4 regions of the Streptomyces sp. NBC_00086 genome follow, and region 2 is predicted to be linked to each of the others. Evidence: riboswitches for the same ligand, from Rfam matches in the RefSeq annotation. Region 2 holds a riboswitch; each other region holds the start of a gene.
The links. A riboswitch is a leader RNA that binds a small molecule or an ion and turns the genes downstream of it on or off. The one in region 2 is predicted to bind cobalamin.
Positions count from the first base shown of each region.

Region 1: it holds a riboswitch for cobalamin, as region 2 does, so the genes downstream of both, OG276_RS10610 (energy-coupling factor ABC transporter permease) here and OG276_RS02130 (ABC transporter substrate-binding protein) in region 2, are expected to answer to the same signal.
Region 3: it holds a riboswitch for cobalamin, as region 2 does, so the genes downstream of both, OG276_RS17470 (CbtB-domain containing protein) here and OG276_RS02130 (ABC transporter substrate-binding protein) in region 2, are expected to answer to the same signal.
Region 4: it holds a riboswitch for cobalamin, as region 2 does, so the genes downstream of both, metE (5-methyltetrahydropteroyltriglutamate--homocysteine S-methyltransferase) here and OG276_RS02130 (ABC transporter substrate-binding protein) in region 2, are expected to answer to the same signal.

Region 1 is NZ_JAPELZ010000001.1:2,428,031-2,435,460, reverse strand. Features, by position in the region: gene cbiQ (cobalt ECF transporter T component CbiQ) at 1-532, opposite strand, end outside; gene OG276_RS10615 (energy-coupling factor ABC transporter substrate-binding protein) at 536-865, opposite strand; gene OG276_RS10610 (energy-coupling factor ABC transporter permease) at 874-1,569, opposite strand; cobalamin riboswitch at 1,598-1,792, opposite strand; gene OG276_RS10605 (flavodoxin family protein) at 2,074-2,790, shown strand; gene OG276_RS10600 (MFS transporter) at 2,822-4,078, opposite strand; gene OG276_RS10595 (winged helix-turn-helix transcriptional regulator) at 4,217-5,098, shown strand; gene OG276_RS10590 (hypothetical protein) at 5,324-5,605, opposite strand; partial or broken gene OG276_RS10585 (flavodoxin family protein) at 5,677-5,787, shown strand; gene OG276_RS10580 (hypothetical protein) at 5,819-6,343, opposite strand; gene OG276_RS10575 (SsgA family sporulation/cell division regulator) at 6,470-6,877, opposite strand; gene OG276_RS10570 (hypothetical protein) at 7,105-7,419, opposite strand.
Region 2 is NZ_JAPELZ010000001.1:488,868-496,297, reverse strand. Features, by position in the region: gene OG276_RS02160 (S8 family peptidase) at 1-1,539, opposite strand, end outside; tRNA gene OG276_RS02155 (tRNA-Trp) at 1,997-2,072, shown strand; gene OG276_RS02150 (GNAT family N-acetyltransferase) at 2,161-2,670, shown strand; gene OG276_RS02145 (aldo/keto reductase) at 2,711-3,619, shown strand; gene OG276_RS02140 (hypothetical protein) at 3,671-4,123, opposite strand; gene OG276_RS02135 (helix-turn-helix domain-containing protein) at 4,308-5,390, shown strand; cobalamin riboswitch at 5,402-5,539, shown strand; gene OG276_RS02130 (ABC transporter substrate-binding protein) at 5,577-6,569, shown strand; gene OG276_RS02125 (iron ABC transporter permease) at 6,566-7,430, shown strand, end outside.
Region 3 is NZ_JAPELZ010000001.1:3,915,456-3,922,885, reverse strand. Features, by position in the region: gene OG276_RS17495 (aspartate aminotransferase family protein) at 1-1,066, shown strand, start outside; gene pucL (factor-independent urate hydroxylase) at 1,322-2,239, shown strand; gene OG276_RS17485 (TIGR04222 domain-containing membrane protein) at 2,456-3,073, shown strand; gene OG276_RS17480 (histidine phosphatase family protein) at 3,083-3,550, opposite strand; gene OG276_RS17475 (phytase) at 3,672-4,958, shown strand; cobalamin riboswitch at 5,049-5,185, shown strand; gene OG276_RS17470 (CbtB-domain containing protein) at 5,224-5,442, shown strand; gene OG276_RS17465 (CbtA family protein) at 5,473-6,225, shown strand; gene OG276_RS17460 (hypothetical protein) at 6,341-6,628, shown strand; partial or broken gene OG276_RS17455 (alpha/beta hydrolase) at 6,716-7,430, shown strand, end outside.
Region 4 is NZ_JAPELZ010000001.1:7,272,392-7,279,821, reverse strand. Features, by position in the region: gene OG276_RS33005 (response regulator transcription factor) at 1-423, shown strand, start outside; gene OG276_RS33000 (hypothetical protein) at 483-1,211, opposite strand; gene OG276_RS32995 (hypothetical protein) at 1,322-1,792, opposite strand; gene OG276_RS32990 (DUF2254 family protein) at 2,011-3,300, shown strand; gene metE (5-methyltetrahydropteroyltriglutamate--homocysteine S-methyltransferase) at 3,355-5,682, opposite strand; cobalamin riboswitch at 5,851-6,077, opposite strand; gene OG276_RS32980 (DUF1269 domain-containing protein) at 6,315-6,806, shown strand.

The DNA.
Region 1 (7,430 bases), 1.9 Mb from region 2:
CCGCCGCCCGGCCGGTGTGACCGAGCCGGGCCGCCTGGGCCCGGCGGACCTGGGCCATGGAGTCGAGCAGCAGGAAGCCGATCCGGTACATGACCAGGGCCACGTCCACCACCGGGGCCGGCACCCCGGCCCGGACCAGTCGGGGCAGTACGTCGGAGACCGGGGTGGTGAAGGCGAACAGCAGCAGCCCGAGCGAGGCCGCCGAGGTGCGCAGCAGCAGTTCGGCGGCGAGCCGCGGGCCGTCGGGGGCCAGGGACACCGGCCCCGCCGGGCCGCCGACCGCGAACAGCAGCGGCAGCGCCCCGGTGAAGCAGAAGCCGAGCGGGATCCGGAAGGCCCGCCAGAGCTGCCGGCCGGCCACCCCGGCCGGGCCGAGCAGCACGACGAGGGTGGCGGCGGCCACCAGCGGCCCGCCCGGCCAGGGCGGCAGGCACACGGCGGTGACGGTCAGCCCGATCCCGAGCAGTGCCTTCTCCAGCGGGTGCCGGCCGCGCCAGCGACTGCCGTGCGCGGCCACGTCGATCGGCAGCACCGCCTAGGCCTCCGGGGCGGTGGCGGCTGCGGCGGCGGCCGCTCCCTGGCGGCGGCCCTTGCGGACGCCGAAGTAGTACGCGAGCACGCCCGCGCCCAGCGCCGCCTGCAAGGCGAACAGCGCGGACTCGATCTCGGCCGAGGGGGGCTCGTACAGAGGGGAGAACCAGGGCTCGTAATCCGGCTTCAGCTCGGTGATCGCCGTCTCCGCCTGAGCGTCGGCGCCCGCGAAGGGCTCCTCCTTGCCCTCGCCCAGCCCCAGGGCGATCGGCAGCACGGCCAGCGCCGCCACCAGGAGCAGCAGCAGGCTGTTGATCTTCGCGTTCTTGGACATCCCGCTCATCAGGCCGCCGCCTTCTCTTCGGTACGGGCGGAGGTCAGCTTCGCGACGCCCAGCCGGACCAGGTCCGACTTGCTCGACGCCATCAGCAGCCGCATCACCAGGACGGTCAGCAGCCCCTCGCTCACCGCCAGCGGTATCTGCGTGACCGCGAAGATCCCCCCGAACTTCGCGAGCGAGCCCGGGAATCCGGAGGCCGGGTCGGGGAAGGCCAGGGCGAGCTGCACGCTGGTGACGCAGTAGGTGACCAGGTCGGCGAAGAAGGCGCCGAAGAACACGGTCACCATCAGCGGGAGACCGGACTTCCGCAGCAGCCGGTAGACGGCGTAGCCCGCCCAGGGCCCGGCGATGGCCATGGAGAAGACGTTGGCGCCGAGGGTGGTGAGCCCGCCGTGTGCCAGCAGCAGCGCCTGGAAGAGCAGGGTGATCGTGCCGAGCACCGCCATGATCGGCGGCCGGAACAGGATCGCCCCGAGCCCGGTGCCCGTGGGGTGCGAGCAACTGCCCGTCACGGATGGGATCTTCAGGGCGGACAGTACGAAGGTGAAGGCTCCGGAGGCGCCGAGCAGCAGCGTGCTCTCCGGGTTGGCCTTCACCTCGCGGGTGAGCGCGCGGACGCCGTGGACGACGAAGGGGGCGGACGCGGCGCCCCAGGCGACCGCGTGCAAAGGGGGCAGGAACCCCTCGGCTATATGCATGAGTAGGGAGACCTCTCCAGCACCTCGTGGATGGACAACGCGCCCCGGCCGGTCTCCTGGCTCACGGGTTGACGTCCATGCTCCGCCTTCCCGGGCAGCGCGGAACCTCCCGCGCAGCCCAGTGGCTTTCCCGCAGGAGTGGAGCCGGACTTCCCGATCACAGTGGCGAGGGCCGCACCGGTTTCCCACCGGTTTCCCGAACACCAAGGCCCGCTGACCCTAGTCGGCCGCGCGGACCGGTAACAACCCGCCCCAATCGCGCCGGGCGGCGGCCGGATTCCGCTTGTGCGTCACACCATGTGTCGGCGTCGTCGCCGTCCGACTCAATGCCCCGGGCTGAAAAGGGAGTTCCGTAGGCCCGTGACCGCCGAGGACGGGCTGCCGCGCGTCGCCGCACTATTCCGGCCGCGTGTTCCACCCGGACGACCCGGACGGGTGCGGCCGGGTGGCGGGCCTGCCGGGCGCCGGTGAGGCTGGACGGGTGGCTACCGGAGGAGCGCGACGATGACTTACAACGCCATGTCTCACGACGACCTGCGTGCCGTGGTGATCAACTGCACCCTCAAGCGGTCGCCGGAACAGAGCCACACGCAGGGCCTGATCGACATCAGCACCGGCATCATGAAGCGCCAGGGTGTCCAGGTCGAGGTGCTCAGGGCAGTGGACCTCGACATCGCGACCGGCGTCTGGCCGGACATGACGGAGCACGGCTGGGAGACCGATGAGTGGCCGGTCATCTACTCGAAAGTCATGGCCGCAGACATCCTCACGCTGGCTGGGCCCGTATGGCTGGGTGACAACTCCTCGGTCATGAAGAAGGTGATCGAGCGCCTGTACGCCTGCTCGTCGATCCTCAACGAGCTCGGCCAGTACGCCTACTACGGTCGGGTGGGCGGGTGCCTGATCACCGGCAACGAGGACGGCGCCAAGCACTGCGCGATGAACGTCCTGTACAGCCTCCAGCACCTCGGATACGTCATTCCGCCGCAGGCGGACGCGGGCTGGGTCGGTGAGGCCGGCCCGGGCCCGTCGTACCTCGACCCCGGCTCCGGCGGGCCGGACAACGACTTCACGAACCGCAACACGACCTTCATGACCTGGAACCAGCTCCACCTGGCGAGGATGCTCAAGGACACCGGTGGCATCCCCGCCCACGGAAACCAGCGCTCCGAGTGGGACGCCGGCTGCCGGTTCGACTTCGAGAACCCCGAGCACCGTTGAGCTCGGGCCGCAAGGGACGCGGTCCAGGGCGTCAGATGAGGTCGCGGTGGCGGCCCACCTGGGTGGAGAAGAGGTAGAGCGGGGGCAGGAGGGCGGCGGCGCAGACGGTCCAGAGCGCGGTACGGGCGCCGAACTGGGTGGCGAGGAGGCCGGCGGTGAGCGCGCCGAGCGGCAGCGCGCCCCAGGAGACGAAGCGGACCGTGGCCATCACGCGGGACAGCAGTTCCGGGGGCGACTGCGTCTGCCGGTAGGTGCGGGTGGTGATCGAGCCGATGACGGTGCCGAAGGCGAAGCCGGCGTTGCCCAGGGCGAACCAGAACGCGTCCCCCGCCGACGTGGTCAGCGGGGCGAGCAGGAGCAGCGCGCCGCCGGCCAGGTCGGCCAGGATGATGCCCCGCGCGGTGCCGAGGCGCGTGGTCACGCGGACCGCGACGGCGGCGCCGGCGAGCGCGCCGACTCCGTCCATGGCGAGGACGAGACCGAGCTGCATGGAGTCGAGGCCGGCTCCGCGGACCAGGTAGAGGGGGGTGAGGGTGACGAGGGCCGCGTTGAGGAAGTTGGCGGCGGTCGCCCAGATCATGCAGGGGCGCATGACCGGGTGCTTGGTGACGTACCGCCATCCCGCGCGCATCAGCCGCAGCGCGCTCTCGCTGGTGCGGGGCACGGGGCGGCTCTCGGGGAGGGTGCGCAAGAGCACGGCGGAGGCCAGGTAGCTGGCGGCGTCCACGACGATCGCGCCGACCGGGCCCGTCGCACCGATCAGGACGCCGCCGAGGGAGGGGCCGCCGGTGTCGGTGACGGCGTGCGTGCCCGACATGACGCTGTTGCGGGCGGCCAGCTGCCGGGCCGGGACGACGGCGGGCAGGAAGGTCGAGTTGCCGATGTCGAACAGCACGGTCGCCGAGCCGGTGACGAGCGCCGCGAACACCAGGTGCGGATACGTGAGTGTGCCGATCCACCAGGCGAGCGGCAGTGATCCGAGCGCCGCGAACCGTACGAGGTCGAGCGTGACCTGGAGTCGGCGCAGCGGCACGCGCTGCGCGAGGACGCCCGCCGGAAGGCTGAGCAGCAGCCAGGAGACCTGCCCGGCGGCGGCGAGCAGGGCGACCTGGAAAGCGGTGGCGTCCAGAACGGTGAGGGCGACGAGCGGCAGGGCGAGGACGGTGACGGCGGTGCCCGCGCCGCTGACCGTGGCGGCGGCCCAGTAGCGCCAGAAGACGCCCGGCGACGAGGTCTCCCGTTCGTCGTCGCGTCGGTCGTGCTCGTGGATCACTTGTGTTCCGCTCATGCGGAGCCCACCCCCGGGTCTTGTTAGTCTCTTTTGGGAACTCACTCGCTCCAGGTGAGTTTCTATCCGGAACTGACCTCATGGCGCAAGATGGTCCCGACGAACGGCCGCCGTGCGCGCAGGAGGGGAGACGTGGTGATGAGGTCGATCCCCGAGCGGGACGCCGCCTGCGCGATCGCGCAAGCCGCGGCGGTGGTCGGCGACTGGTGGAGCCTGCTCCTGATCCGGGAGACCGCCCGAGGGCACCACAGGTTCGACGCGCTCCAGGAGGAGCTGGGCATCTCCCGGAAGGTGCTCGCCGAGCGCCTGGCGCACCTGGTGGAGACGGGGGTGCTGGAGAAGGTCCCGTACCAGGAGCGGCCGACGCGGCACGAGTACCGGCTGACCGAGAGCGGCCGGGGCCTGCTGCCGGTCCTGCTGTCGATGCAGGACTGGGCCGACCGCTGGCTCCTCGGCGACGGCTCTCTCAGCGGCACCGCCGGCGAGACGAGCGCGTCGGCGCGGCGCGTCGCGGACCTGACGGGCCTGCGGCTGCCGCGCCTGCGGCTGCCCGGTCACCGGGACGGCGCGCCGGTTGACCCGGTGGCCGACGCCGTGGCCACCGTCCTGTTCTGCTATCCGGCGACCGGGAGCCCCAGCCCCCTACCGGAGGGCTGGTCGCGCATCCCCGGCACCGTCGGCTGCACACTGGAGAACCGGCTCTTCCGGGACGCCTACGAGGACTTCCGCGCCGCGGGCGCGGAGGTGCGCGGCGTCAGCACCCAACGCCCCGATGAACAGCGCGTGTTCGCGAACCAGGAGGGCATCCCCTTCACCCTCCTCTCCGACGTCGACCTCCGCCTCGCCGCCGCCCTGCGCCTGCCCACCTTTCGTGCCGGACAACTGCTGCGGCTGAAGCGGATCGTGCTGGTCATCGACCGCGACGGCACGGTGCGGCACGCGCGCTTTCCGGTGACGGACATCCCGGCAGCGGTGAACGAGGCGCTGGCCGAGGTGCGGCGCCTGGCCGTGGAGGACTGACATCGCGTCGCCGTGGGGTTCTGTCACGGGCGAGCGTCAGCCCTCGCTGTCAGCGGCCATCAGGGCGCCTGCCCGATGTGGGAGATCGTCAACGCGATCCTCTACCAGGGCCGGACCGGCCACCAGTGGGTCAGCGGGTGCCGGGCTTGTCCTCACCGGGCCGGCTCGCCCCAGACGCCAGAGCCGAATCTCGCCGCCGTATCGATCGTCCTCCGCCGAAACGGTCTAGCTCTGCTTCTTGGACTCCAGCCACTCCACATAGTTGTGCGAGGCATTGCTGCCCTGCTTCCCCGGCGAGATTTTCATGATCGCCTGGTTCTTCTCCGGGTTCCCGGTCAGGTACGCCTCGGTCAGGACGTACGGCAGGCCATCCACACGGAACCGGATGCTTCCGTCGGGGTAGGCGCTGACGCGAATCCTTCGGCCGTCGGGAAGCGTGACGTCTTCGGTGAAGTGCGCCTTGACGGGCTGATCGGCTATACAGACCTCCAGGTCATACAGGCTCAACGGGACAGTCAATCTACTACCAACACCCAACCATCCAAGGGCCGTTCGGTCAGTGAGCCTTCGTGCGGACGCATCTGGCCGCCCTGCTCAAGCGGTCCGGCGGGATGCCGGCGGACGGCAACCGGCGCTCCTTGTGGGATGCGGGCTGCCGCTTCGGCTTCCCGAATCCCGAGCACCGGTAGGCCCCCGGCCCGGCCTCCCGCCGGCGGGTGCTCAGCAGACGTTCGGGTGCGCGATGTCCAGGACGAAGCGCTCCGGGGAGTGCAGCTTGGACGAGGTGTAGGCGGGCTTGGTGTCGAAGGCGGCGCCGAAGGTGACGTACCCCTCGTAGTCGCCGGTCAGGGCGAGGCCCTTTAGCTTGGGCAGGTAGATCTTGAGGAGCTTGGGCCCGCGGTAGACGTTGTTGCCCGCGTCGTCGTGTCCGGCGGCGGGGTGCAGGCGGATCTCCAGGAAGTACCGCCCGGCCAGCGGGACGGGCTTGCCGGACCCGTCGTAGACCAGCTTCGGGACGGGGGTGACGGTGACCTCGGGTATGTAGCCCTGAAGGTCGATGACCACCCGGTCGTACGTGCAGTGACCGCCCCAGCGGGCATTGACGACGAGCGGAGTCTGGGTGGCTGTGGTGGTGGATGCGGCCGTGGTGGCTGCGGCGGAAGCCGGTGCGGCGAAGGCGAGCATGGCGGTGAGCAGTGCGCCCAACCCCAGTGCGGTGGCCTGCCGGCGGCGTGGACGGTTCATTGCGTCCCCTCGATTCCGAGAGACGGGGAACGGTGTCACCCGTGAAGACGCGTCCGCTGCGGTCGTGGTTGCACCAGGATCACCCGGTGTGCCGGGTCCCGCAGCGTGCCGCCGGATTCGCCCCGGTCAGCTGGGCAGGAGGGCGTTCAGCTCGGCGTCGAGGTCGTAGTGCCGCTGTTCCTGGCCGCGCGGCACCAGCTCGGTCATCCGGCGGCACAGCGCCTGTACGTCCTTGGCCCGGGCGGACACCACGCACGACTGCTCGCCGTTGCTGAAGGCGAGGAAGACCCGAGGCTCGGTGCCCTCCCAGCGCGGCCACACCTGGATGTCGCCCTCGCCGGTGGCGCAGATCTGGCCGTCGAGCAGCAGTTCCCGGGAGAAGACCCAGTGCGCGAGGTGCATCCCGGCACCCTCGAAGTCGAGGGAGATCTCGTACGGCCGCTCGGTGCGGTACGCGAAGACGCCCCGCACCGGGACGGGCGCGGGCGCGGCCTCCAGCCGCAGCGGGAGGACGCGGTGTTCGGAGCCGGTCATGCGGGCGCCTCTCTCTCGGGGTGGGTCTCGCCGGCGCACGCGTCGCGACATGCCCACTCGGGCAAGCTAGCCCACCCCCGGGCCCCCCTTCCGCGGCCAAAGGTCCCGTCCGGCCGGGCCCCTCGGCCCGACTTCGCCCGACGCGCCGAGCCCCGCCCTCCGGGGGGAGGGCGGGGCTCGGCGGACGTGCGTGACCGGGGCGGGGGCCCCGGGCGGAACCAGCGGAACTACGGGAGCGGGTTGTAGATGAAGGACTCGTGCGCGTTGGACTGGCCGATCGCGGTGAAGCCCGAACCGTTGGCCTGGGCACCGTTGTTCTGGTTCGAGGCGCCGAAGCCCGAGGCGACCTGCTGGGCGGTGGAGGAGTTGCCGAGGTTGCTGCCGCCCACCCCGCTGCCGAGGACGCCGGCGAGGGCCGCGTTCGACGCGGTCCCGGCCGCACCGGCCCCGTTGTCGGCCTGGGCGACGCCCGAGAGGAGCGCGAAGGCGAGGGGGAGCGATGCGGCGGCCGCCATCACGCGGATGCTGCGGGTGCTTGCCATGTTTCAAGTCC
Region 2 (7,430 bases):
GTGCGGCCAGAGCTGCGTACCGAAGTCGACCGAGTCGGGAGTGGAGACGACGACGGCCGTGGCGGCCCGTGCCAGGTCGACCCGGCCGGAGCCCTGTTCGGAGGCGTTGAGGGCCGGGTCGGGCCGGGCGGATCCGGTGAGCAGCGCCTTGATCTGGGCTCCGCCCCAGGTGGGGTGCTGCTGGAGCGCCAGGGCGGCGGCGCCCGTGACGTGCGGGGCGGCCATCGAGGTGCCCGACAGGGCGGTGTAGCTCTTGCCGTCGGGGTTCCAGGCGTGCGTGCTCAGGGCGGCGGTGATGTCGACGCCCGGAGCGGTGATGTCCGGCTTGGAGACTCCGTCGGCCGTCGGGCCGCGGCTGGAGAAGTCCGCGATCAGGTTCTGCTTGTCGACCGCGCCGACCGTGAGCGCCGCGGGGGAGCTTCCGGGCGAGGCGATGGTTCCGGGCAGATCGCCGCTGTTGCCCGCGCTGATGACGAAGAGGGCCTTGGGAGAGAGGCGGGCGACCGCCGCCTCCTTCGGGTCGACGCCGGGGAAGTCCTGCCCGCCGAGGCTCATGTTGACGACCTTCGCGCCCTGGTCGACGGCCCATTGCATCCCGCTGATGATGCCCGAGTCGACCCCCCAGCCGTCGTCGTTGATGACCTTGCCGTCCAGGATCCGCGCCCCGGGCGCCACGCCCTTGTAGCGGCCCCCCGACTGGGCGCCGGTCCCGGCGACGGTGGAGGCCACGTGGGTGCCGTGCCCGTTGCGGTCGAGGGAGTCGGGAGCGTCGCTGAAGTTCTTCTCGGCGATCTCGATGCCCTTGAGGTCCGGGTGGGCCTGGTCGACGCCCGTGTCCAGGACCGCGACCTTGACGCCCGTGCCGGTGTACCCGGCCTTCCACATGACGGGTGCGCCGATCTGCGGCACGCTCGTGTCGAGGGAGGTGCGGACCTTGCCGTCCAGCCACACGCGGGCGATGGGCGTGGTGGGAGTGGCTCCCTGCGCACGGGCGTCCGTACCGGCGGTGACCGCCGACCACAGGGCCGAGGCCTCGGACTTGGAAACGTCGAAGGCCTCGCCGTCCACGGAGGGCAGCGGACGGCGCTCGCGCGCGATGCGTGCGAACGGGTCACCGGTCGCGAAGGCACCCACCGTGGCGCCGTCCTTCCGGTAGGCGACGATCAGCGGCAGTGCGCCGCGGTGCGCGTCGTCGTACCCGTCCCTGGCCAGCTGGGCGACGTCGAACAGCCGCTGGTCCAGGACCCCGTCGTCGACCAGGCGCAGGGCGTCCACCGGAATGACGTACGTGTGCCCGGACTCGCGCCGGACCGAGAAGGTGGTCTTCTCGCGGCCGGCACCCTGGGTGATCCGGACGACGGCGCCGTCGCCGCCGACGACCACGCGGTCACCGGTGATCAGCGTCACCGTGGCCTCCGTCGACGGTTTCGCGCCGGCCTTCGCGGCGGCCTTCGTGCCCTGGTCCGAGTCCTGGTGCGTGCCCTGTGCCGTGGAGTTCGCGGCCAGTGCCGGCTGGGCGCCGGCCGCGGCCGTTCCCATGATCAGCGTCCCGGCCACAGCGGCTGTGAGCGCCGCTGTTCCCGCCCTTGTCCTGGATGCCACCCGTTTCCCCCAATTCGGAATGCGCGCCAGCGCGTTCGCCGGTATCACGCACCCGGAACGGCATTCGGTTCTCCACGGCCACAAGAGGGAGGGTGCGTTCCGCGGGGACGCACCCCAGGGGGTGATCGGAGGGGGGGGCGCCGGCGTCCTCCGGGGGCGCGTCGCGAAGGCAACCGTCCACGGCGCAATACGTTTCGTCTCAAGGTGCGGACGTCAGCCGGACCGGCCGCGGCGGGATGAGCCCCTTCCGGTATCGCCCTGACCAGCGAAGACGGTCCGCCCATCGACGGGGTCGGGTCCGCCGGCGCCCGCACCCCGGGAGGAGACTCGTCGCGTTTGATCACCGAATTCAGTGGATCTTCGGCGTGCGCCATGGCATGGTTGGTCTCACCGAAGGGGCGTAGCTCAGTTGGTAGAGCACCGGTCTCCAAAACCGGTTGTCGTAGGTTCGAGCCCTGCCGCCCCTGCCAAGTTCGCGTAGGTGTTTCATCGAAAGGGACCCCGGGAGATTCTCCCGGGGTCCCTTTTCGCTTGCCCCCGGGGCGTAGCCTCCCTTGGGTGACGAAGATCGTGACCTATGTGGAGATGACCGACCCGAGTCAGCTCGTCCCCGGCGCTCCGGTCCCGGGCTTGCGGCTCGTCGCCGTGGGCGAGGACCTGTCGCAGGTGCCCGACCTGATGGCAAGGATCGGCGCGCCGTTCCAGTGGCGCAGTGCCCGCCGCGGCCCACAGGAGTGGCAGGCGTGGTTCGCCGAGCATCCGGGCCGGACGTGCTGGCTGCTGACCTTGGCGGACGAGCCGGCCGGCATGGTCTGCTACGACCTCCATCCGGGCGCCGACGTCGAGATCAGGACCTTCGGGCTCTTGCCGGAGTTCACCGGGAAGGGGCTCGGCGGCCACGCGCTGACGCTCGCGATCCGGCAGGGCTGGACCCTGGTGCCGGGCGTGCGCCGGGTATGGCTGCACACGTCCTCGGGCGACCACTCGAACGCGCTGCCCAACTACCACCGCCGAGGGTTCCAGACCTTCAAGACCGAAGAGGACGCGTCGGATTCGGGCATGCCTTAATCAATGGCAGGCCGGCCGGGTGCGCGGACATGATCGCGCCATGACCTCACAGACGATCACAGCAGCGGCATCCGGCACCTGGACGCTCGGCGACCTCACGGTCAACCGGATCGGCTTCGGCACGATGCGCCTGACGCAGCACGGTGAGGCATTCGCGGCCGGGGCGGTTCCGCGGGACCGCGACCAGGCGATCGCCGTACTGCGCCGCGCGGTCGAGCTGGGCGTGAACCACGTCGACACCGCCGCGTTCTACTTCTCCTCGTCGCGCTCGGCCAACGAGCTGATCAACCGGGCACTGGCCCCCTACCCGGACGAGCTCGTCATCACCACCAAGGTCGGACCGGGCCGCGACCCCTCGGGCCAGTGGCTGCCGCACGCCGCGCCCGAGCAGTTGCGCGGCCAGGTCGAGGAGAACCTGCGCCAGCTCGGCCGCGACCACCTCGACGTGGTGAACCTGCGCATCGTCGGCAGCGACTCCATCGCCGAGCGCTTCGGCGCACTGGCCGACCTGCGTACGGCCGGACTCATCCGGCACCTGGGCCTGTCCAACGTCCGCACCCACCACCTCGCCGAGGCCCGGAGCATCGCACCGGTGGTCTGCGTCCAGAACATGTACGGCATCGGAGCGTCCCCCGAAGAGAAGGAGCTCCTGGACATCTGTGGTGAGCAGGGGATCGCGTTCGTGCCGTTCTACTCGATCGCCGGAACCGGACGCACCGCCGGCGCCACCACCGGACCGAGCCGTGAAGTCCGCTCCGTCGCACGCGCCCACGGCGTGAGCGCAGCCCAGATCCGGCTGGCATGGACCCTGCACCAGGGCTCCCACGTTCTGGCCATCCCCGGCACCGGCGACCTCGGCCACCTGGCCGAGAACGTCGCCGCCGGCTGCCTGCGGTTGTCCGAGGGCGAGCTCGCGACCCTGGCCGCTGACCGGTACGAGACGGCATGAGGCGGTGGCCGACCGGCCACCGCCCGGATTCCGCCCCGCCCTCGGAGGGGCTCAGTAGGTCGGGCAGAGGTTGGCCTGAACGGCCGCGACGATCAGGGCGGACTTGACGGGACCGAAGCCGTCGGGGTGGTTCGGGCCGATGAAGCGCTGGTTCGCGCCGGCCAGTCGCTTGGCCGGGTCCTTCTCGCCCTTGATGGACTGGCACTGGTCGAGACCGCGCGAGACGGCCTTGTCGTCCTTGCCGTTGACGATCTCGGGGTCGATCGCGTCGAGCGCGGCCAGGTAGGCGGCGCGCTGCGCGGGTGCGGGGCTCGGCGGGAGGCCGGTGTCGGGGCGGGCCGCGCTCGGATCGGCGCTGGGCTTGCCGCTCGGACCGGTGCTCGGCACGGTCGAAGCCGGGGCGGAGGTCTTGCCGGGGGCCGGAGCGTCGGAGTCGCTGCCGCACCCGGTGAGGGCGAGGAGTCCGGCGCCGGTGAGGGCGATGATCACATGGTGTCTGCGCATCGGGTCATGATCGCCCGGGTCCGGCACCTGTGGGGCCGCTGTCACCGGGCTGTGACACGGCCCGGCCTCGGCCGTCCCGTTCGGATCGTGCCGGTCGGGTCCGCGCCGTCCGGTGCCGCACCCCGGCGCGCTGCCGGGCGGCGCGGACCGGCACGATCCGAACGGGACGGCCTAGCCTGGGGTAATGACTGCCACCGCCGGGCGCGAGCCCCGGTCCGACCTGCGGGACTTCCTGCGTTCCCGCCGAGCCCGGATCGGCCCCGAGGCGGTGGGCGTCGCCGCTCATCCGGGAAGGCGGCGCGTGCCCGGGCTGCGGCGCGAGGAGGTCGCGCAGCTCGCGGGGGTCAGCGTGGACTACTACACCCGGCTGGAGCAGGGCCGCACCCTGCACGTATCCGCCGAGGTCCTCGACGCCGTGGCCCGTGCGCTGCGGCTCGACGCCACCGAGCGGTCCCACCTCTTCGACCTGGCCCGGCCGCAGCGGTCCCCGGGGCGCGCCGCCGACTCGGCGGGCGGCGGCCCGGGCCCCGCGGGAACCGACGGACCGCAGCGGGTCCGGGCGGGCCTCTACCGGGTGCTGGACGCCCTGGACGACGGCACCCCGGCGATGATCATGGGGCGCCGGCTCGACGTCCTGGCCGCGAACCGGCTCGCGGAGGTCCTCTACGCCGACTTCGGGGCGCCCGAGGGGGACGGGCTGGAGGGGGACGGGCCGGAGGGGGACGGGCCCGAGGGGGGCGCGGTGGGGGCGGACGCTGTGAAGTCGGGCGCCGCGGAGCTGGACACGGTGGAGCTGGACGCGGTGGAGTCGGGCGTCACAGTGGGGTCGGGCACACCGGGCCAACGCGGCCGCAACCTCGCCCGGTTCCTCTTCCTCGACCCCGCCGCCCGCGCGCTCTTCGCCGACTGGGAGAGCGCCGCGCGCGGAGCCGTCGCCGCGCTGCGCTTCTACGCCGGCCGGCACCCGTACGATCCCGCGCTGAGCCCCCTCGTCGATGAACTGGCCGCGCTGGACGCGGACTTCCGCCGCTGGTGGGCCGGGCACGACGTGCTCGAACACACTCATGGCACCAAGCGCTTCCGGCACCCCGCCGTCGGTGAACTGGCCCTGGAGTACGAGTCCCTCACCTTCCCGGACGACCCCGACCAGACCCTCTACCTCTACACGGCCGAGCCGGGATCACCCTCCGACGAAGCGCTGCGGACCCTCGCCTCCCGGCCGGCGGGAGCGGCGCGGGCGGCCGGCGCGGGGCACCCGAGGCGCTGACGCCCCGCCCTTCTGGCAGACTGGGCCGCGTTATCCAGGCGGTGCAGGACAGGAAACCGGTGCGAATCCGGTGCGGTCCCGCCACTGTGACCGGACACCCCCGCGCGGGGACCCGGGAGTCAGACACTGACGCACCGCCTCTTTCGGTTCGACCAGGGGACGCGGATCCCCCGGAGAGGCTTCACCATGTCTTCGTACCCCCGTGCGCTGCTGCGCGCGCTCCTGCCCGTCCCCCTCCTGATTCCGCTGGCCGCGTGTGGGGGATCGCCCGCCGCGCAGGACGCGAAGGCGGCGGTGGGAGCCGCGCCCGGCTTCCCGTACACGGTCACCAACTGCGGTGTCACCAGCACCTATCAGGCCCCGCCGCAGCGTGCGGTCGCCATGAACCAGCACGCCACCGAGATCCTCCTGGCCCTCGGGCTGGAGGGGAAGACGGTCGGCACGGCCTACCTGGACGATGCCGTACTGCCCGCCTACCGGCCCGCGTACGACAAGATCAAGGTCCTGGCGAAGGAGTACCCCTCCAAGGAGATCCTCCTCGGCGCCAACCCCGACTTCGTGTACGGGGGTTACTCCAGCGCCTTCGACAAGGCGCAGGGCCGCGACCGCGAGGGACTGGCGAAGTCCGGCATCAACTCCCGCCTCAGCGTGGAGTACTGCACCGAGGGCAAGGTCGGCCTCGACCAGCTCAGGACCGAAATCACCGAGGTGGCGCGGACCTTCGGCGTTCCCGAGCGCGGCGAGCGGCTCCTCGCGGACGAACGGCGCCGCATCGAAGCCGTCAGCGCACGCGTGAAGGACCGGGCCAAGCCCGCCGTCTTCGTCTACGACTCGGGCGAGGCCTCCGCCTTCACCTCGGGCGGCAAGGGCATCGGCAACGAGATCGTCGCGCTGGCGGGCGGGACCAACGTGTTCGCCGACCTCGACGACACCTTCGGCGACGTGTCGTGGGAGAAGGTCATCGAGCGGAAGCCCGAGGTCGTCCTCATCTACGACTACGGCGGCACCACCGTCGAAGCCAAGAAGCAGCGCCTGCTGAACGACCCGGCGCTGGCCCAGGTACCCGCGATCAAGAACCGGCGGTTCGTCGTGCTGCCGCTGTCCTCCGCCGTGCTCGGAGTCCGCATCGCCGACGCCGTCGAGTCGCTGGGCGGCCAGCTCCACCCCGACGCCGCGTGAGGCTGCGGGCCGCCGGCGCGCTCACCCGTACGCCGGTCGTACTGGCCCTGCTCGCCGTCGCGCTGGCAGCGTCGGCCCTGGCGGGGCTGGCCCTGGGACCGGTACGGATCCCTCCGGGTCAGGTGCTCGACATCGTGCTCGCAGGGCCGGGGCCCGGCGGGGGAGCGGGCGCCTTCGGAGCGATCGTGTGGGACGTCCGGATGCCGCGCGTCCTGCTCGGGGCCGTCGTCGGCGCGGGACTCGCCGTCGCGGGAACCGTGCTCCAAGCCCTCGTGCGCAATCCGCTCGCCGACCCGTTCCTGCTCGGAGCCTCCTCCGGGGCCTCGGCCGGAGCCGTGCTGGTCATCGTCTTCGGCGCCGGGTTCCTCGGCTTCGCGGGCGGCGCCGCCGTACCGCTCGCCGCGTTCGCCGGGTCGATGGGCGCGCTCGTCGCCGTCTACGCGATGGCCCGGCGCGGCGGCGCCATGACCACCGGCCGGCTGATCCTCGCCGGAGTCGCCGTCCAGTACGTGCTGTCCGCCCTGACCAGCCTGATCCTGGTGCTGGCAGCCCACCCCGACCAGATCCGCAGCGTGCTGTTCTGGACCCTCGGCGGGCTCGGCGGTGCACGCTGGGGCGAACTCGCCCTGCCCGCCGGCGCCCTGCTCCTGGGCACCGCACTGCTCGTCGCCCTCGCCCGGCCGCTCGACCTGCTGCTCGCGGGGGAGGAGGGCGCCCGGACGCTCGGGCTGGACACGAGCCGGTTCCGGGCCGCCGTGTTCGTCCTCACCTCGCTCGTCATCGGCGTACTGGTGGCCTACAGCGGGGCGATCGGCTTCGTGGGGCTGATGGTGCCGCACGCCGCCCGGATGGTCGTCGGCG
Region 3 (7,430 bases), 3.4 Mb from region 2:
CGCCCGGCTGATCGCCGAGCGCACCCCGGGCGACCTCGACAAGATCTTCTTCACCAACGCGGGCGCCGAGGCCGTGGAGAACGCCGTCCGCATGGCCCGGGTGCACACCGGCCGCGCCAAGGTGCTCTCCGCGTACCGCTCGTACCACGGGGCCACCTCCACCGCGATCAACCTCACCGGGGACGCGCGCCGCTTCGGCAACGACAGCGCCACCGCCGGCGTCGTGCACTTCTGGGGCCCCTTCGCCTACCGCTCGCCCTTCTACGCGGCCACCCCCGCCGAGGAGTGCGAGCGCGCACTGCGCCACCTGGAAGACACCATCGTCTTCGAGGGCCCGCAGTCCATCGCCGCGATCATCCTGGAGACCGTCGGCGGAGCCCCCGGCGTGCTCGTGCACCCCGACGGCTACCTGGCCGGCGTGCGCGAGCTCTGCGACCGCTTCGGCATCGTCTTCATCCTCGACGAGATCATGGTCGGCTTCGGCCGCACCGGTAAGTGGTTCGCCTCCGAGCACTGGGACGTCACCCCCGACCTGATCTGCTTCGCCAAGGGCGTGACCAGCGGATACGTCCCCCTCGGCGGGGTCGCCATCTCGGCCGCCATCGCGGAGACCTTCGCCCGCCGGCCCTACCCGGGCGGGCTGACGTACTCCGGGCACGTGCTGGCCTGCGCCGCCGCCGTCGCGACGATCAATGTCATGGAGGAGGAGGGCACCGTGGAGCAGTCCGCCCGCACCGGCGCGGAGCTGCTCGGGCCGGGCCTCGCCGCCCTCGCGGAGCGCCACCCGTCCGTCGGGGAGGTCCGGGGGCTCGGCACGTTCTGGGCCCTGGAGCTCGTACGGAACAAGGAGACGCGCGAGCCCTTGGTCCCGTACAACGCCGCCGGCGCGGACAACGCGCCGATGGCCGAGTTCGGGGCGGCCCTGAAGAAGGCCGGGCTGTGGCCGCTGCTCGCCGGGAACCGCATCCACGTCGCACCGCCCTGCAACGTGTCCGCCGAGGATGTGGACAAGGGGCTGCGGATCATCGACGAGGCCCTGTCGGTGGCCGACGCGCACACGGTCTGACCTGCGCAGATCGTACGGTTGCCCAAGCCGTGGGTGCTTGTTATCGGAGGATCCGCTCCCTTACGAACAGCAGGGGGACGTGCTGGAATCAACAGGCACCTACGGACCGGGATGCACGTCAGTCCCGGGGCGGTCCACGCGGGGAATCGGCGTGACCGAACGGCGGGGGGCGGGCTGCGCGTCCGCCGGACGCCGGGCGTACGGGATCCAGACGACCGGACTCCGTGTTCCCGAGTACCCGAAGGAAGACAGCGCATGAGCAAGCACATCCTCGCCCAGAACCAGTACGGCAAGGCCGAGAACCGCATCGTCAAGGTCACCCGCAAGGGCAGCGACGGTTCCTGGCACGAGATCCGCGACCTCAACGTCTCCGTCGCGCTGCGCGGCGAGTTCCGCGACGTCCACCTCACCGGTGACAACGCCAACTGCCTGCCCACGGACACCACCAAGAACACGGTGTACGCCTTCTCCAAGGAGCACGGCGTCGCCTCCCCCGAGGCCTTCGGCATCCTGCTCGCCAAGCACTTCGTCTCCTCCCAGGCCCCGATCCGCGAGGCGCAGATCCGCGTCGAGGAGTACGCCTGGGAGCGGATCCCGGTCCCGACGCGCAAGGAGCAGCACTCCTTCGCCCTCAAGGGCACCGAGGTGCGCACCGCGCAGATCACGTACAGCGAGACCACCGGTCTCCAGGTGATCTCGGGTCTGAAGGACCTGACCGTGATGAACTCGACCAACTCCGAGTTCCACGGCTTCATCAAGGACAAGTACACGACGCTGCAGGAGGCGTACGACCGCATCCTGGCGACCAAGGTCACCGCGCGCTGGGCGCACTCGGCGCTCGCCGCCGACGACGCCGAGTACGACTGGGACCAGTCGTACAAGAAGGTCCGCAAGAACATGCTGGAAGCCTTCGCGGAGACCTACTCGTACTCCCTGCAGCAGACCCTGAACCAGATGGCCGAGCGCGTGCTCGACAACTGCCCCAAGGTCAACGAGGTGCGCCTCAACCTCCCCAACAAGCACCACTTCCTCGTCGACCTGGAGCCCTTCGGCCTCAAGAACGACAACGAGGTCTACTTCGCGGCCGACCGCATGTACGGCCTCATCGAGGGCACCGTGCACCGCGACGGCGTGCAGCCGGTGATCGCGACGAGCGACTGGATCGTGGCCTGACGCCCGCTCCCCACCCACGGTAGTTCGGCCCGGACCGCGTCGCGGGGTCCGGGCCGCTGCGCGTTCGCGGCCCGACTCAGCCCGGCCCGCCCCGATCCGACGCCGCGCCGTGAAGCTCAAGTCTTGCTCTGAGACGGCAGGACGGGGGTTGGGCGCCGCACCGTCAGGTGACACTGCTGACAGACGAGGCGGGCCGAAACGGGGGGTGGACCCGGTATGCGGTGGGTGTTCCGGCAGTTCGCAAGGGGTTCGCACGAGATGCGGGACCTGGACGTGTACGACATCGCGTTCCTGGCGGGTGGGGCGCGGCGGGTGGCGGACAGCGCGATGGTCGCGCTGAACAGGCGCGGCCTGCTCGTGGTGCACAAGGCGCAGGTGCGTACGGTGGGCGGGGAGTTGCCCGGGCACGCGGTCGAGCGTCGTGTGCTCGCGTTCTGCGGGCGCACCAGGAGCGTCGACTCGGTCCGCGCCGACCTGCACCGCTCCCTGGAGGGCTACGAGATCGGCCGTCGGCTGGCCGCATGGGGCCTGGTGAAGGGCGCGGACCGCCGCGTGACCCGTAGCGGGAGACGACACCTGGAGGCGGCCGGGCGCGACGCGAGCATCCCGGAGTACGTCCTGCGCGGGGCCGCCGGCGTCCTGGACGCCACGGCCCGACGCCCGGTCGGCCGCCCGGTCGGCCGCGCGCAGGCGGTTCCACGCCGTCGTGGCCCGACGTCGGGGCGCAGGCTGCCGCGCATGGACGGCGACTCCGATCCCGGCTCGCACTCGGGCTCGTACTCCGACGGCGGCGGAGGCGGCGGAGGCGGCGACGGCGGAGGCGGCGGTGAGTGAGGCGGGGAGTCAGGGACTGCCCGGCGGATCCTCCGGCCCGCCCACGAGCAGGTTCCAGCGCCCGGAGCGCCCCGTCAGCGTCGTCACCGACCCCGGGCGTGCGTCGAGCCGCCAGAAGGCCGCCGCCGGCAGCTCCAGGGCCCACACCACGGCCGCCCGTACGACGCCCTGCCCGGCCACCGCCCGGTGCGTCCCCGGCGCCAGCGCGCCCAGGTGTGCGCCGACCCGCGCGATCAGCGTCTCGACCGACTCGCCGCCGCCCGGGGGCGCGTACGCGGTGTCGGTCATCCACCTCCGCAGCCCCTCGGGGTCCTCCCCGGCCACGTCGTCCATGGCCCGCCCGGCCCAGGCGCCGTGGTCCTGCCCGCGCAGCCCTTCGTGCCCGGGGCACGGATCTGCGGACGGGAAGCGGTGGAGGCGCCCCGCTTCGTCCAGAGGCGGAATCACGAGACGGACTCGTACGGTGGTGGGGTGCACCGTCCGATTCTTCCGGGGTTTCGCACCGCGTTCAACCATCGGCCATCTGTTGGGTGCGGACATGACAATCAACCCCGCGAGCGTCTTCCTCTCAGGGCAAAACCCTCATAAAGGAAGAACATTGACCACACGTCTCGCCGCCCGCGCCTCCGCACTCGTGCTCTGCACGGCACTCGCCGGGTCCGTGGCGCTCCCCGCACAGGCCTCCTCGATCGGCACCGTCCGGCCCAGGGCCGAGACCGCGCCGCTGTACGACGACGAGGCCGGCGGCGACGCCAACGCGGACGACCCGGCGATCTGGCGCAACGCCGCCGACCCGGGCCGCAGCCTGGTGATCGCGACCGCCAAGCAGGGCGGCCTGCGGGTCTACGACCTGGAGGCCCGGCAGGTGCAGTCGCTGCCCGCCCCGGCCGGACCGGGCGCCGACGACGCACCCGGCCGCTTCAACAACGTCGACCTGGTCAGCGGCCTGCGCCTGGGCGGCGGGCGCGCCGATGTCGCGGTGGTCAGCGACCGGGGCAACGACCGGCTGCGGATCTACCGGATCGACCGGAACCGGCCCGGCGGCCCGCTCACCGACGTCACCGACCCGGGAGCGCGCCCGGTCTTCTCCGCCGACCAGGCCGAGATCAACGAGCAGAAGACCGCGTACGGCCTGGCCACCTGGACGGACCGCAAGAGCGGCCGGTCCTACGCGGCGGTCAGTCAGCGCAACCGCACCCGGATCGCCCTGCTGGAGCTGGTCGCCACCCCCGCAGGCACGGTCGACTACCGCCAGGTGCGCACGCTGGACCTGCCGTCCTCCTTCCGCCTGCCGAACGGCGCTTCCTGGACGCCCTGTGCCGAGCCGGGCGAACTGCCGCAGATCGAGGGCATGGTCGTCGACCCCGCGGACGGCACCCTGTACGCGGGGCAGGAGGACGTCGGGATCTGGCGCATCGACGCGGGCCTCGGCGGCACGCCGAAGCTGATCGACAAGGTGCGCGAGTACGGCGTGCCCGGCACCTACGACGAGGAGACCGAGGAGTGCGCGCCCGGCGCCGATCCCGGCTACGGGGGCAAGCGCCTGAAGGCCGACGTCGAGGGCCTGACCCTGGTCACCGAGGCCGACGGCGACGGCTACCTGCTCGCCTCCAGCCAGGGTGACGACACCTTCGTCGCCTACGACCGCGAGCGCGAGGACCACAACGAGTTCGAGGGCGCCTTCCGCATCACCGCGGCCTCCGCCACCCTTGACGGCTCCGAGGTCTGCGACGGCGCCGCCGCCCTCAACGCCCCCCTCGGTACGCGCTATCCCCGCGGCCTGCTCGTCGTCCAGGACGGCCGGGAAACCCCGGGCGACGGCGACCGCGAGGCGACCGGCTTCAAGTTCGTCGGCCTGGGCGAGGTGGTCGACGCCATCGGCTGACGCCGTCGGCCGGTGAGACGCGCCGGTGAGACGAGCCGGTGCGACGAGCCGGTGAGACGGAACCCTCCTGCAAGGACGCTGTAAGGCCGCCATAAAGAGCGGTACGGTGGCGGACGACAAGACGACGGTATGACGGAAGTCCGGTTGAGAATCCGGCACGGTCGCGCCACTGTGAATCCTCCCGGAGGGGGAGGAAAGTCAGACCCGCCACCGTCGTCGCAAGCACCACTGACCGGGACGCGTGTTCCCTCTGGAGGTTCCTGCCATGGCCGACTCCGCCGTGCCCACGACTGCCGCCCCGCTGGCCGTCGCACCCATCTCCCTCTCCACCCTGGCCCCTTGGGCGCTGTTCGTGGGCGTTCTGATGCTGGTCCTGCTCTACCTCGTCGGCGCCGAGCAGGGCGCCACCGCGATCTTCGAAGGCGACACCGTGCACGAGTGGATGCACGACGGCCGCCACCTCCTCGGCTTCCCCTGCCACTGATCCACCGATCCGCAAGGGACCGAAAACTTCATGAACCCCATTTCCCCCCGCGTGCTCCTCATCAGGGGCATGCTCGCCGGCCTGCTCGCCGGAGTTGCCGCGTTCCTCGTCGCGTACTTCCTGGGCGAGTCCCAGGTCGACGCGGCGATCGCCCTGGAGGAAGCCGGATCCCACGATCACGGTGACGCCGAGGCGGCTCCGGTCAGCCGGGCCCTCCAGGCCACGGCCGGGCTGGGCACCGGAACCCTGCTCTACGGGATCGCGCTCGGCGGCATCGCCGCGCTCGTCTACTGCTACGCCCTGGGCCGGATCGGCCGCTTCGGCCCCCGGGCCACGGCGCTGCTGGTCTCCGGCGGTCTGTTCGTCACCGTCACCCTGGTGCCGTTCTTCAAGTACCCCGCCAACCCGCCGGCCGTCGGAGACCCCGAGACCACGGTCCAGCGGACCACCCTCTACGTCCTGATGCTCGCGCTCGGCCTGCTGCTCGCGGCCGCCGCGCTGATCCTGGGCCGGCGCCTCGCGCCGCGCCTGGGCAACTGGAACGCCTCGATCGCAGCCTCGCTCGCCTTCGTGGTGGCCGTCGCCGTCGCCTACGCGTTCCTGCCCGGCATCAACGAGGTGCCGACGGGCTTCCCGGCGGCGCTCGTCTGGCAGTTCCGGCTCGCCTCGCTCGCCATTCAGGCCGCGATGTGGGGAACTTTCGGCCTGGCTTTCGGATTTCTTGCCGAACGGGCTCTTGTCCCCGCCGCAACACCCAAGGAGGCTGTACAGCCTGCGAGTTGACGTCTTGCGTGCAAGTGAATGAGAGGCTGGTGACGGCGCGGTGGCGACGGCGACCCGAGAGCTCGGGGACCATCGAAGACCCAAAGGCCGCCGGGAGGCGCCGCACTGGCTTCACTTGCCGCACTGGCTTCGCCTGCCGCACCTGCCCAACCGGCAGCAGTGGCGAGACGTGCGGGAGTGGCGGGGCTGGACGGGCGCGGCCCCGTTCTGGCTGAACGCGGTGCTCCTGCTGCTGACCCCCTTCTCCACCGTCACCCTGCTCGCGCAGATCGGCATCATCGCGGGCCTGACCGCCGTCGCCGGTCTGGCCCGCCACCTCTGGTCGGGTGACTACGGCCATGCGGCCATCCACTCCGCCGCCGCGCTCATGGGTGCGGCGGCAGTGGCGGTGGTCGTGGTCTGACGGGGGGCTCGCCGGGGGGCTAGCCCCCCGAACGACCTTCCCGGCTCCCGGATGTGATGGCCGGGGATGCCCAACCATCCTCGTTTCATGACCACTTACCGCAGCAAGACCGCACTCGTCGCCCTGGCCGCCACGGCCGTGGCGGCCACGCTGACCGGTACCGCCGGCGCCGCGGCCGCCACCGCCGCCGGCCGCGCCGCCGCGCCCACCCTGGCCTGGACGGCGTGCACCCACACGGGCCACCTCGACGGCCAGCAGTGCGCGAAGCTGTCCGTCCCCCTCGACTACGCCGACCCGGCCGGCCCGCACGTCGACCTCGCCGTGTCCCGGCTGCCCAGCACCCGTCCCGCCGCCCGGCGCGGGACGCTGGCCGTGGTCCCCGGCGGGCCGGGCGGCTCGGGCGTGCAGCGGCTCTCGCAGAAGGGGGCCGCGCTGGCGGGGCAACTGGACGGCGCGTACGACCTCGTCGCGCTCGACCCGCGCGGAGTCGGCGGCAGCGTCACCGCCGAATGCGGCCTGGACGCGGCCGACCGGCGCCTGACGACCCTGCGCTCCTGGCCCGGCGCCGACGGGGGGATCGCGGAGAACGTCGACCGCTCCCGCCGGGTGGCCGAGGCCTGTGCCGCGAACGGCGGCGCGGAGCTGCGCAGTTTCACCACCGCCAACCAGGCGCGCGACATGGACCGCTTCCGGGAGGCCCTCGGCGAGCGCAAGCTCTCGGTGTGGGCCGTCTCCTACGGGACCTACGTGACGGCGGTGTACGCGCAGAAGTTCCCGCACCGCACCGACCGCCTGGTGCTGG
Region 4 (7,430 bases), 6.8 Mb from region 2:
CTCGACCGGTACGTCTACGCCGCCCTCAGCGCAGGGGCCAGCGGCTTCCTGCTGAAGGACGTCACCCCCGAGCACCTGGCGGCCGCGGTCCGGCTGGTGCGCTCCGGCGACGCCCTGTTGGCCCCGGCCATCACCCGCCGGCTGGTGGAGCGCTTCGCCGGCGCCGACGACCGTGCCGCTCCCCTCCACCGGGACCTGTCCGCGCTCACCCCGCGCGAGCTGGAGTTCCTCGAAGCCCTGGCCCGCGGCCTCAGCAACGCCGAACTGGCCGGCCGCTTCCACGTCAGCGAGGCCACGGCCAAGACGCACGTCGCCCGCATCCTCGCCAAACTCCGCCTCCGCGACCGCGCCCAGGCGGTGATCGCGGCCTACGAGACGGGCTTGGTCACCCCGGCCGCACCGGGGAGCGCCCCTCCGCCCTGACCCCGGGCGAGAGCGGTGGTCAGGAGGGAGGGGCAGGTGAGCCCGCCCCTCCCCGTGGCTCAGTGAGCGTGGCCGTCGTTGTGGGGCGGCTGCGAAGGAGCGGGCCGCGCGGTCGCCGAGGCGCCGGGGGCGGGCGCCGCCGGGCTCGCCGGGGTGGCGGCGGGGGCGTGGTCGTCCGCCGCGGGTTCTTCGCCGGTGCCGTGGCTGTGGCCGCCGCCGGGCGCGCTCTCCATCGAGGCCGCGACTTCGCGCAGGCCCAGGAAGGCGAGTGCGGCGGTGACGAGGACGGCCAGGCCGACGAGGCCGAAGATCCGCCGCGCCGGGGTGTCGGCGTCCTTGATCACGTAGGCGACGAAGGAGACGACGAGTCCGGCGGGGACGAGGACGGCGCCTCTGGCGGGGAAATCGTCGAAGTGCTGGAGGCCGCCGCTGAGCATGCCGATGCCGAAGGACAGCAGCAGCGAGGCGCCCATCACCAGCAGCAGCCGGGGCAGCCCGGGACGCTCCCTGGCGAGCACGAACTCGTTGAGGACGGTCGCGGCGAGGAAGACGAGGGCGCCGTACACGGCGATGCGGGTGTAGCGGTCGGGGTCGAGCGGGTGGTGGACCACGGCGCCGCTGATGAGGCCGGCGCCGACGAAGTAGCCGACGTAGCCGAGGTACCGGGCGGCCAGGGACCGCTTCCGGGCCAGGCCGGCGTGGTGTTTGCGCCGGGCGGCGCGTCCCGTGGCGGGAGAGTCCGGCGAGGTGTCCGCGGTCCGGGCGCCGAGGAGCTGGGGCGAAGTCACGTACGAGTTCCTTTGATGCTGCGTGCACGGCTCATCACCCCGTCACCCACCTGAGGGCGGGCCGGGGTCTGCGATGAGAGTCGGGTCAGAACGGGACGGAACGCCCGGTCCTATACCTGCTGCACCACGGAGCCGAGGACGCTTCGCAAGGGCGGAAGGCCGCACGGAACGGTCGGCGCCCACGAGCCCGGCCGCAGCGCGGCCACGGCGGGGGACGGATCGCCGAGGGGAACCAGCGCAGGCTCGGGCAGCTCCGCACCCTGCTGGGGATGACCGGAGACGCACGCTTCGGCGGGGTGATCGTGCCCACCGCCGCCACCATCGTCGTGCCCGCGGGGCGCCTCGGCGCCGTGAGGGTCGGCGCTGTCGCCGCGGTCGCCGACGCCGGCACTGCCATCAACGATGGCATCCAGGTGCGCCACGGGCACGGCGCCCCGGGCGACGTGCGCCGAGGCACTGTCGGCTCCGGCGGCGTGCGTGTAGAGGAAGGCGAACAGCAGGGCGGCCAGCCACAGCAGCCGCAGCGCACCCGCCGGACGGCGGGCCCGCTTCGCGCCGGATGCAGCTCGGGCCGTGATCATGCCAGGACCCTATCCGGCGGCCGGAATCCGCTGTATGGCGGCCCCGTTGACGCGAGGCGTACGGCCGTTGTCGGTTTCGCCGCACGCGATGACCGCGCCCAGGCACCGAGACTCCCCCCGACATAGGACGTATACGGCATTTCGCCGCCCGCTCTCGTGGCTCCCGTGGTTGCATCCTCATCGGAAGGGTGCGTTCACCAGGACCTGGAGGAGGCTGGATGTCCGGCTCGGCTGACGACCCCACGCGCCCGTGGACCCGGGACCGCCGACTCGGGCGGAGCGCCTCGCCGCGCCCTCCCTCGCGCACGGTGCGCCGGGATCTCGCCCAGCTCTTCTGCGCGGTCGGCGGGGTGGCCCTGGGGATGCTGCTCCCCACGCTCTCGCTGGGCCCCCAGGTGGATGCCGGACCCGTGGTGACGCTCCTGTTCACCCTCGGGTTCGGCGTCATCAGCCTGGTGAGCATCATCTACTCGATGCTGTTCCTGGTCATCCAGTTCTCCGCCAGCACCTTCACCCCGCGCCTCGGCCTCTTCCGGGACGACCCGATCGTGTGGCGCGCGTTCGCCTTCACCGTCGGCGTGTTCGTCTTCAGCATCACCTCGGGGCTGGCCATCGGGGCCCGCAGGACGACCGTGTCGACCCTCGTTCCCGGCACCGCCATGGTGCTCACCCTGATCGCGCTCGCCCTCATGCGGACCCTGCAGACGAGAGCCTTTCACTCGATCCAGCTCGGCCACTCCCTGAGCGCGATCGCCACGCGCGCGCACCGGCTGTTCGATGACGTGTACGTACGGCCGTACGACCCGGAAGCGGCCACGGTCGCGGCCACGGCCGCACCCACGTGCCACGCCTCGCCTCCCCCGGCGGCCGGTGCCACCGCCGTCCTCTGGTCCGGACCGGCCGTGGTGGTCCAGCAGATCGACGTACGCGCCCTGGTCGGCCTGGCCAGGGAGCACGACTGCTCCATCACCTTCCTCGTCGCCCCCGGAGCGACCGTGTCGCGGGGCATGACGCTCGCCGAGGTGACCGGCGGCGAGCTCCCCGAGGCGGCGCTGCGCGGCGCCCTGGAGACCGGGGTCGAGCGCACCTTCGACCAGGACCCCGACCTGCCCTTCAGGCTCCTCGCCGACATCGCGCTGCGCGCGCTCTCCCCGGCCGTCAACGACCCGGCCACCGCGGTGGAGAGCATGGACCGGCTCGAAGACCTGCTGACCCGCCTCGCCGGCGTGGAGCTGGGCATCGGCCACTTCGCCGACGAGGGCGGACGGTCGCGGGTCACGCTCCCGGTGCCGGACTGGGAGCGTTACGTGCGCACGGCCGTCGACGACCTGCTCTTCTCCGCCGCCGGCTCCCCGATGGCCCTGCGCAGGATGCGCGACCTGCTGAGCAGGCTGGCGGAGCGGATCCCTGAAGGTCGGCGCGGGATCGTACGGGACCGGCTGCAGTGGGTCGACCGGGCGGGGAGCGAGCGGTACCCCCTCATCTGGGCCGCCTCACCCGGCGGGTAGAGCCGCCCCCCGGCCGGCACCCGGGCGCCCCGGATGCCGGCCGCCCCACGGAGGTCAGGCGCTCGGCGCCACCTCCGAGCGCACCCTGCGGGCCGCCTCGACGAGGTTCTCCAGCGAGGCCCGCGTCTCGGGCCAGCCGCGGGTCTTCAGGCCGCAGTCGGGGTTGACCCAGAGGCGTTCGGCCGGGATCGCCCCAAGTCCCTTGCGCAGCAGGGTCGCCGCTTCCCCGGCCGAGGGGATGCGGGGAGAGTGGATGTCCCAGACGCCGGGGCCGACCTCGCGCGGGTAGCCCGCGCCGGCGAGTTCGTCCGCGACCTGCATGTGGGAGCGGGCCGCCTCCAGGCTGATGACGTCCGCGTCGAGGTTCTCGATGGCCTCGACGATGTCCCCGAACTCCGCGTAGCACATGTGGGTGTGGATCTGGGTGTCCGGACGGACGCCGCTGGTGGTGAGGCGGAAGGATTCCGTGGCCCACGCCAGGTAGCCGGCGTGGTCGGCGGCGCGCAGCGGCAGGGTTTCACGCAGGGCGGGCTCGTCGACCTGGATGACGGAGGTGCCGGCGGCCTCCAGGTCGGCCACCTCGTCGCGGAGCGCCAGCGCGACCTGGCGGGCGGTGGCGGCGAGCGGCTGGTCGTCGCGGACGAAGGACCAGGCGAGCATGGTGACGGGGCCGGTGAGCATGCCCTTGACCGGCTTGGCCGTCTGCTCCTGGGCGTACGCGGTCCAGCGCACGGTCATCGGGTCGGGGCGCGAGATGTCTCCGGCGAGGACCGGCGGGCGGACGTAGCGGGTGCCGTAGGACTGGACCCAGCCGTGCCGGGTGGCGAGGTAGCCGGTCAGCTGTTCGGCGAAGTACTGGACCATGTCGCTGCGTTCGGGCTCTCCGTGTACGAGTACGTCGAGGCCGGCCTTCTCCTGGAAGGCGACGACCTCGCGGATCTCGGCCCGGATGCGGTCCTCGTAGGCCGCCGTGTCGATGCGTCCCGCGCGCAGGTCGGCGCGGGCGGTGCGCAGTTCCGTGGTCTGCGGGAAGGAGCCGATGGTGGTGGTGGGAAGGAGCGGCAGGCCGAGGTGGGCGCGCTGGGCGGCGGCCCGTTCGGCGTAGGCGGGGAGGCGGCGGCCGTCGGTGTCGGTGATCGCGGCGGTGCGGGCGCGGACGGCCGGGTCGTGGGTGATCCGGGAGGCGGCGCGGGAGGCCAGGTCGGCCCGGTTCGCGGCGAGTTCGGCCGCGATCGCGTCGGTGCCCCGGGCGAGTCCGCGGGCCAGCGTGCTGATCTCGGTGCTCTTCTGCCGGGCGAAGGCGAGCCAGCGCCCGATCTGCGGGTCGGTGTCCCGCTCGGCGTCCGCGTCGAGGGGGACGTGCAGCAGGGAGCAGGACGCGGCGACGTCGACCCGGCCCGCGAGGCCGAGCAGGGTGCCCAGGGTCGCCAGTGACTGCTGGTAGTCATTGATCCAGATGTTGCGGCCGTTGACCACGCCCGCGACCAGGCGCTTGCCGGGGATGCCGCCGGCCGCGGCGAGGTCGTCGAGGTTGGCGGCGGCCCGGTCGGTGAAGTCGAGGGCGAGGCCCTCCACGGGCGCCTTCGCCAGTACGGGCAGCGCTTCGCCGAGCCGGTCGAAGTAGGAGGCGACGAGCAGCTTGGGGCGCTGGGCGAGGCTGAGGCCGCCGAGTTCGCGGTAGGCGCGGGCCGCCGCGTTCAGTTCGGCCGGGGTGCGGTCCTGGACCAGGGCCGGTTCGTCGAGCTGGACCCAGGCGGCGCCGGCAGCGCGCAGTTCGGTGATGACCCGTGCGTAGACGGGGAGCAGCCGGTCGAGGAGGGCCAGCGGATCGAAGCCGGGGGGCGTGCCGGGTGCGGGCTTGGCGAGGAGGAGGTAGGTCACAGGTCCGACCAGGACCGGGCGGGCCCTGTGGCCGAGGGCCAGGGCCTCCTTCAACTCGGCCACCTGCCGGGCGGGTTCGGCGGTGAAGACGGTGTCGGGACCCAGTTCGGGCACCAGGTAGTGGTAGTTGGTGTCGAACCACTTGGTCATCTCCAGCGGGGCCACGTCCTGGGTGCCCCGCGCCATCGCGAAGTAGCCGTCCAGGGCGTCCGCCGCGACGGCGGACCGGTGGCGGTCGGGGATCGCGCCGACCATGACCGTGGTGTCCAGGACGTGGTCGTAGTACGAGAAGTCGCCGGTGGGAACCTCGGTGATGCCGGCCTCGGCGAGCCGGGCCCAGTTGGTCCGGCGCAGGTCGCGGGCCGTGGCGCGGAGGGCTTCGGCGGTGACGCGGCCCTTCCAGTAGCCCTCGACCGCCTTCTTCAGTTCCCGGTTCTGTCCCTGGCGGGGGTACCCGTACACGGTGGCCCCTACGGGCGCGGCTGCGGACTCGGTGGTCACGGAACTCTCCTTCGCGAGCGTGTCTCCATGGCCCGGTGACGGGTCGCGGACGCGAAGGGTGCGGGAACGGGCGGGTGTTGGGGTCGCGTACGGCTCGGTACGCGACGGGAGGATCCGCCTGAAGCACGCCGACCCGCCCACGAGGTCACCGGGAAACCGTGCGCGGTCGTTCGCGCACGGGCAACGGGCAGGTCTTCGGACTCGCGGGCTCGCCTGCCGGTCTCCCGGCGGGCACCTAATGGCCGTCGCTTCCCAGGACCGCTTCCGGTCCCAGTGCGTATGACGGCGGTCGTTCCCGCTCACCGCTGCGGGGCAGTCCCGGATTCCCACCGGGTTCCCTCTTACGACGCATCCCGCCTGGCGGACGGGGGCGAACCAGCTGCGAGGCCCACAGTAGGGCGGACGCCCGGTGAATGAACACGACTTCCCGCATGCCGGACGGTGAGATGAGACACGGAGAGGCCTGCCGAGAAGCAAGCGGGGCGCGCGGACGGCCGGGTACGGCCGAACGGGCGAGTGACGCTGACGGCCCGGCAGATGACATGGAGTCACGACTATACCAATTGTGGTGGATTGTCTGATTCTAGGGTGTACTGGACACCGGCAACACCGTCCAGGAACTGGAGCGTTACGTGGCATCCACCACTCTCACCGTCTGGAAGTTCCCCACTCCCGAGGGGGCCCAGCAGGCGGAGTCCGCCCTGCTCGCCCTGCAGAAGGAACAGCTCATACAGGTGCACGACGCCGCGGTCGTCACCTGGCACGAAGACGCCAGGAAGCCGAAGACCCAGCAGTTGAACAGCCTCACGGGAGCCGGCGCGCTGTCCGGCACCTTCTGGGGGATGCTCTTCGGGCTCCTGTTCTTCGTGCCGCTGCTCGGCGCCGCCGTGGGTGCGGCAGCCGGGGCCATCGGTGGATCGCTGTCCGACGTCGGGATCGACGACCAGTTCATCGACGACGTGAAGTCCGAGGTGAAGCCCGGGACTTCCGCACTGTTCCTGCTCTCCTCCGACGCCGTGGTCGAGCGGGTGCGCGCCTCCTTCCCCGGCGGGCAGGCGCAGCTGATCCGCTCCAACCTCTCCGGCACGCAGGAGCAGCAGCTCCGCGAGGTCTTCGCGGCCTGAGACCCACCCGTCGCCGCGACGTCTCGGCCCGGACCGGTGGGTCTCCTCCCCCGGATCCGGGCCGCAGCGGTGTGCGCGCCGCCCTCGGCACCGCACTCGGGTACTGGCCCCGCACGCCCCGCCCGGCCCGCCGCGCCCCGGACTCCACCCCGGCCGCGGCGGCCCGGGCGGGGCGTTTCGCGTCCCCGCCGGAGGGGACCTTTGGCCCGGCCCGTGGGACCAAAGACCCGGATTGGGCCCCTGAGCTGCTGTTAGCGTTGAGGTGTCGCCGCCCGTGAGTGCACTGCGCTCGCCCATTCGATGGCCGATGGCCGCGACCGCGTATGCCGTATGCCCTGCCGAGAGGAGGCGATCGCCCCATGGATCACAGTCCGAGTCCGCTGAACCACCCGCGCCGCGTCGCCTCGTCCTGCGCCGCGCTCTGAGCCGCACCTCCGCGTAGCCAGAGCTCTCGCTCCACCCCCGACGGCCCGTCGGCGCTCGCCGCCCGGCCGCTCACCCTTGCCCGGCCCGTTCCGGCAACCCCGCGCCCAGCCCTTGCGGCGGGCTCGTCCGGCATGCTCCGGGCTCCTCCACCCACCCCTTTCCGGGGCGTCCACAGGCCGCTCCGTCCGGTCCGCGCGA